Regions from separate parts of the Halomonas sp. DP3Y7-2 genome, predicted to be linked through region 2. Evidence: predicted binding sites of a transcription regulator. Region 2 holds the regulator's gene; the other holds the start of a gene.
The links. The regulator PhoB, encoded in region 2, activates phosphate uptake and scavenging genes when phosphate is short. The targets are predictions, from matches to a motif close to TGTCATANNNNTGTCANA.
Positions count from the first base shown of each region.

Region 1: KUV45_RS12110 (heavy metal response regulator transcription factor) is a predicted target of PhoB. The motif match lies at 2,105-2,122, and genes of this name have one in related genera.

Region 1 covers NZ_JAHVKJ010000008.1:570,055-573,422, reverse strand. The annotation lists gene KUV45_RS12130 (DUF938 domain-containing protein) at 1-100, opposite strand, end outside; gene hutC (histidine utilization repressor) at 221-928, shown strand; gene uraH (hydroxyisourate hydrolase) at 1,117-1,527, opposite strand; gene KUV45_RS12115 (heme-binding protein) at 1,540-2,037, opposite strand; gene KUV45_RS12110 (heavy metal response regulator transcription factor) at 2,188-2,859, shown strand; gene KUV45_RS12105 (heavy metal sensor histidine kinase) at 2,856-3,368, shown strand, end outside.
Region 2 covers NZ_JAHVKJ010000001.1:363,077-366,444, forward strand. The annotation lists gene ubiA (4-hydroxybenzoate octaprenyltransferase) at 40-933, shown strand; gene phoB (phosphate regulon transcriptional regulator PhoB) at 1,045-1,734, shown strand; gene phoR (phosphate regulon sensor histidine kinase PhoR) at 1,824-3,137, shown strand; gene KUV45_RS01565 (YnfA family protein) at 3,196-3,368, opposite strand, start outside.

The DNA of each region.
Region 1 (3,368 bases), on a different contig from region 2:
CAAGTACCCGCGCCTGTGGGCCAAGGTAGTCCTTGAGCACCTCGAAGATGGGTTCACGATTGCGCAGGGCAGCCGGGCTGGAGAGCCGAGCATCGGTCATGCAGAGATACCTCAGAGAAAATCGATGACAGGTACGCAGGATGTACGAAGGCCGGTGCCAACGAGGCCCTGCCTCGGTACACTAACGCCATGTACTCTTGTTCACCACCAAGGACGGCACATGGCGCGTAACCAGCCCCGCTACCTCGAGATTCAACAGCACATTCTCGCCAAGATCCAGCGGGGCGAATGGCCAACGGATCATCGCATCCCCGGCGAAGAGCAGCTGGCATTGGATTTCAATGTCAGCCGCATGACCGCCAACAAGGCCATTCGCGAGCTGGTCCAGCGCGGTTACCTGACGCGCCAGCCCGGTGCCGGCACCTTTGTTACCGAGCGCAAGGCCGAGTCCTCGCTGATGGAAGTCCACAACATTGCCGAGGAGGTTCAGGGGCGCGGCCATCGCTACCACGCTCGGGTAGAGGCGGCGGAGGCCATCGACGCCAGCGAAGATGTGGCGCTTCAGCTGGGCATGCGCCATGGCAGCAAGGTGTTTCATACTCGCATTGTCCACCATGAAAATGACGTGCCGATCCAGTTGGAGGAGCGCTTCGTCAATCCACGCCATGTCCCCGACTATCTGGCCACCGACTTTACTCGGCTGACGCCTCACCAGGTGCTGATACAGGCCTGGCCGATCACCGATATCGAGCACGTGGTAGAAGCGGTGTTGGCGACGCCCGATCAGGCGGCCGCCCTGTCCATTACCACCCAGGAGCCCTGCCTGCGCCTGCGCCGTCGCACCTGGTCCAATGAGCTGTTGATCAGCTACGCCGTGCTGATCCATCCAGGGGACCGCTACACGCTGCGCTCTGCCTGGAAGGACTAGCCACCACCTGAACCATTGGCGCTCATGCAAAATTCAATGCAGGCCTCAACCTGGCCCAGACGCTGCTGGCCAGCTCGTCGTCACGGGCGTGCGTGAACTCACCAGACAATACGTATCTTGTTCATACAGCCCCCGGCAGCGAAAACGCGACCGGGGGCTGTGCTTGGGCTCTTACCCAACTCAGCGTGTCAGCTGCCGCGATAGGTTGAGTAGGCGTACGGACTCAGCAGCAGCGGAATGTGGTAGTGCTGGTCGACATTATCGACCTCGAAAGGGACAGTTATTTCAGGGAAGAAGGTCGAGATGTCCTGCTCTTTGTACCAGTCACCGGTTTCAAAAACCGCCCGATACACACCCGGCTCAAACGTGTCGCCCTCGGGGAACAGCGCCGAAATACGTCCATCTTCGCTGGTCGTAGCAGTGGCGACGGTGACCCAGCCATTGTCCGTCTGCTGTTCCAGCTTGACCTCGACATTCGATGAGGGCGTGCCCGTCTGGGTATTGAGTACGTGAACGCTGATCGGGTTGCTGGCCGCCATCGCCAGCGTCGAGACACCGCTGACCAGCACGGCAGCACCTAAGGTTCTCAGAGTCTTCATGTCGTTCTCCTGTTATTGGTCCTGTGGCAGGGTCCGGTTGATTCCCTCGAGTGCACATCCCTCATCGGTCGCTGAGCCACCGGCGCCGGCCACACCGACAGCACCGATAACCTCACCGTTACTCCTGATAGGAACGCCACCGCCCAACAAGAGCAGGTCGCTGACGGTGGCCAAGTTTTGCGATTCGGGATGGTTGCGCGCAGACTCTGCAAGTTGACGAGTCGGCGTTTTCGTGGAAAGCGCCGTAAAGGCCTTGCGCTGGGCAGCCTGCGTATTGTGGGGACCGATATTGTCATCCCGCTGCAGCGCTACAAGATTGCCACCGCGATCCACTACGGCGACCACCGCCGTATGCTGATCGGCATGACAGGCGTCGAGGGTGGCCTCCACAACCTGATTGGCCAGCGCCAGAGAGACATCGGGATGCATGTCTATGTCGGTCGATTGCGCCAGCGCTGCACTTGTACACAGTGCACCCAGCAGCAACGACCATCGAGCCTTGTAAATCACGTCAATCGTCTCCTACAGCGTTGTCCTCGTTGGGGTGGCCAATATCGTCCACATGACCGGCCAATACCATTACTGCCGGATGACAGATTTGTAATGGTACCCAGCGGAAAAAACGCCGAAGATGAACCGCGATAAACACAGGGGATGACGGTGCGTATTCTGGTCGTAGAAGATGAAATCAAGACGGCAGACTATTTACACAAGGGCCTGAGCGAGTCCGGTTACCGCGTGGATGTCGCGCATGATGGGCTTGCAGGACAGCAGCGAATCCGCAGTGAACATTTCGATCTGATTATTCTCGACGTCATGCTACCGGGCATGAACGGATGGCAGCTGCTTCAGTTCATCCGCAGCCGCTGGCAGACACCGGTGCTTTTTCTCACGGCTCGTGACGCTGTGGAGTATCGCGTCAAGGGGCTTGAGCTTGGCGCTGATGACTATCTGGTAAAACCCTTTTCCTACGTAGAGCTTCTGGCCCGAGTTCGCACGTTGTTGCGGCGAGGCCCGCCCCGTGAGACACAGTTGTTCAGTGTGGGTGATCTGTCTCTGGATCTCGTTCAGCACCGTGCCATGCGCCAGGGTCAGTCGATTCATCTCACCCAAAAGGAATTCGCGCTGCTGCACCTGTTGATCAGTCATGAAAACGAGGTTCTTTCACGTACCTATATCGCGTCACAGGTGTGGAACATGAACTTCGAGAGCGACACGAATGTTGTCGATGTGGCCATTCGCCGCCTGCGCGCCAAGGTAGACGAGCCCTGGCCGCATCGCTTGATTCATACGGTGCGTGGCATAGGCTACGTGCTGGGTCTTGAACCATGAGCCGAATCACTGGCTCTTTGACGCTCCGGTTGGCGTCTTTATTTGCACTGGTCGTCGGATTGCTGCTCAGCGCTCTCGGCCTCTATCTCTATCACTCCCTGTCTAACGAGATTAGCTGGCGTGACGATCAGATGCTGCGAGGTCGCCTTGAGCGAATGCTCGTGCTACTGGACAACAGCGCCAGCATCGAGGCACTTCGTCAGCGCCCCAGGCTATATGCCAACATGCTGGATAATCGTGAAAGCGTGCTCTGGGTGCTGACGGATGACGGCCACCCTTTGATTGAAGTCAATCCGATGCATCAGGCGGTGCCTGAGCTGACAGGTCGTGATAAGGTGCAGCTACGCACCGTCGACAACGGTGTCCCGGCAAGACTTGCCTGGGTCGCAGCCCGCCTTGATGGCCGACAGGTCACGCTAATCGCCGGCAAACGTCTTGCCGAGCGTAACCGTATGCTGACGAGCTACCGTGGCAAGCTCTGGCTGTCACTGGCAGGAGGGTCTCTGGCG
Region 2 (3,368 bases):
CTGTGACAGCGACTTTCCACTAGCCCTCGAGAGACCACGATGGACCGCTCCCTGCTGCGTCCCCCCGGACGCCTCGCCCGAATTCCCGACTTCCTGGCGCTGATGCGTCTGGATCGCCCCATCGGCACCTGGCTGCTGATGTGGCCAACACTGTGGGCGCTGTGGGTAGCGGCGGACGGCATTCCCGCCCGCGACACGCTGCTGATCTTTGTCGCTGGCGTCTACCTGATGCGAGCAGCAGGCTGTGTCGTCAACGACTATGCGGACCGCCATTTCGACGGTCACGTCAAACGTACCAAACACCGCCCTCTGGCGACTGGGCGTATCAGCGAGCAGGAAGCCAAGGTCCTGTTCGTCGGTCTGCTGACAGCGGCCTTCGTGCTGGTCTGGCTGACCAACGGCTTTACCGTATGGCTGTCGCTGATCGGCGCCGTGCTGGCCGCCAGCTATCCCTTCATGAAGCGCTACACCCACTTTCCCCAGGTGGTGCTGGGGGCGGCCTTTTCCTGGGCGATTCCCATGGCATTCGGTGCCGTGCTGGGCGAGGTACCCACGGTCGGCTGGATCCTGTTCACCGCCAATGTACTGTGGACGGTGGCTTATGACACCGAATACGCCATGGTGGACCGTGACGATGATCTCAAGATCGGCATCAAGTCGACCGCAGTGCTGTTTGGTCGCTGGGACACTCGCATCATCGCGCTGCTGCAGCTGGCAACGCTGGGCCTGCTGGCCTGGGCGGGCGCTCTACTGAATATCGGCGGTTTCTATTGGCTGGGATGGCTGGCCATGGCGGCTACCTTTATCCACCAGCAGAAACTCATCAAGGAGCGTGATCGCGATCGCTGCTTCCAGGCCTTTCTCAACAATCACTGGTCGGGCCTGCTGCTGTTTGCCGGCCTGGCGCTGAGTCTCTATCCCGACCTGGGATGACCCTGTCGAGCTGACGAGGGCTCGACAGGTCGGCCAATGTCATCTAAATGTCACATTGACGTGGTGTCATCTGTCACCGTTGATAGGAAGACCCTGAACAAGAGGCCCGGGATGACAGCCAAGACCGTATTGATCGTCGACGACGAAGCGCCCATCCGCGAAATGATCGCGGTGGCTCTGGAAATGGCCGACTACCGGGTCCTCGAGGCCGACAATGCCCAGGCGGCTCACGCGATTATCGTGGACGATCAGCCAGACCTGCTGCTGCTGGACTGGATGATGCCCGGAACCAGTGGCATCGAGCTGGCACGCCGCCTCAAGCGGGAAGAAACCACCGCCGAGCTGCCGATCATCCTGCTCACCGCCAAGGGTGAGGAGGACAACAAGATTCAGGGGCTTGAAGCAGGTGCAGACGACTACATCACCAAGCCGTTCTCTCCCCGGGAACTGGTCGCCCGTCTAAAAGCGGTGCTGCGTCGTGCCACTCCCCGCGGCGTTGAAGACCCGGTGGAAGTCGACGGGCTCAAGCTCGATCCTGTCAGCCACCGCGTCAGCGTCGACGGCAAGTCGCTCGACATGGGGCCCACCGAATACCGCCTGCTGCAGTTTTTCATGACCCACCAGGAACGCGCCTACACCCGCGGCCAGTTGCTTGATCAGGTCTGGGGTGGCAACGTCTACGTCGAGGAACGCACCGTCGACGTGCACATTCGCCGCCTGCGAAAGGCCCTTGGCGAGCCACATCAGCAGCTGATCCAGACCGTGCGCGGCACCGGCTACCGTTTTTCGGCCAAGATGTGACGTCTTGCCTCCCTTCCACGCAGGCTTGATAGCGCCTGTACGGCTGGCGGCAGACAGGAGGACATAGGTGAACGGAGCCAGGAGCTGACGTGGGTCGACTGTGGAGACGAGAAGTCTGGCGCTTGACCCTGCTGGTCGGCATCGGCGCCCTGCTGGGCTGGCCCTTTTCCTTGACGAGTGTCGGCGTCGGAGCGGGCCTGACGCTTGGTCTCGCCTATCATCTGCGCAACCTGCACGCCATGCACGACTGGCTGACCCATCGTCCCCAGCAGGAACCTCCTACCGCCAGCGGTCTGTGGGGCGAGCTGTTTGATCGACTCTATCGCTACCAGAAGGGCCAGCGCATTACCCAACGACGCCTGCGCTCAACGCTTCAGCGTATCCAGGAGTCCTCTGAAGCGATGCGCGACAGTGTGGTCATGCTGGATCGCCATGGCGATCTCGAATGGTGGAACAGCTCTGCCGAGCGCATGCTAGGCCTGAAGCCGGCGCTGGACCGTGGTCAACATATCACCAACCTGCTGCGTGATCCGCGCTTCGTCGGCTATTTCAACGAGCGGGACTATCGTGAGCCGCTGAGCCTGCCATCGCCCATCGACGAGAACATGATCCTGCAGTTCCAGATCACCCTGTACGGTGACGATGAACGCCTGGTCATGGCGCGCGATATCACACGCCTGCATCGCCTGGAACAGATGCGCCGAGACTTTGTGGCCAACGTCTCCCATGAGCTGCGCACGCCACTGACGGTACTGACCGGCTATCTCGAGACCTACGGCGACATGGCCGACATGCTGCCCGAACGGCTCGGCAAGGGGGTGGCGCAGATGCAGAACCAGACCCGTCGGATGCAGAACCTGGTCAATGATCTGCTGCTGCTGTCGCGACTGGAAAACGATCAGGGCGGCGATGACCACACGCGGCTCGACCCCACCACTCTGTTGCAGACCGTCAAGCGAGATGCACAGGCGCTGTCTGGTGGGCGCCAGCAGATCGAGGTGTCCATCGACGATCCGCGTGGGCTCAAGGGCAGTGAGAAGGAAATTCACAGTGCCATTTCCAACCTGGCCTTCAATGCCGTGCGCTATGCCGGCGATGGCGCACGTATCCAGCTACGCTGGCGGGCCTACGGTGATGGCGCCTGTCTTGAGGTGGAGGACGACGGCGACGGCATCGACCCGATGCACCTTCCGCGCCTCACCGAGCGCTTCTATCGGGTAGACAAGGGACGCAGCACGGCAACCGGTGGCACCGGACTAGGCCTCGCCATCGTCAAGCACGTGCTGCTGCGCCACGATGCGCGCCTCGACATCGACTCACATCCGGGTGAAGGCGCCACCTTCCGCTGTATCTTCCCCTCGAGCCGAGTGCAGGAAAACCGCCAGACGGCCGCCTCGCCCTGACCCCGACCCAGGGACACACCAGCCCCGCTTTAAGCCAGGCTGGCATCACTGTGTCTTTTCAGCTCCTGGGACCCAGCAAGATAACCGCAGCGCCCGCCAGGCAAAGCGCCGCCCCCATCATGTCCCAGCGATCGGGGGGGCGCTGCTCCACCCACCACATCCAGCCCAACGATGCCGCGATATACACGCCGCCGTACGCGGCAAAGGCGCGTCCAGCATAGTCAGCGTCTA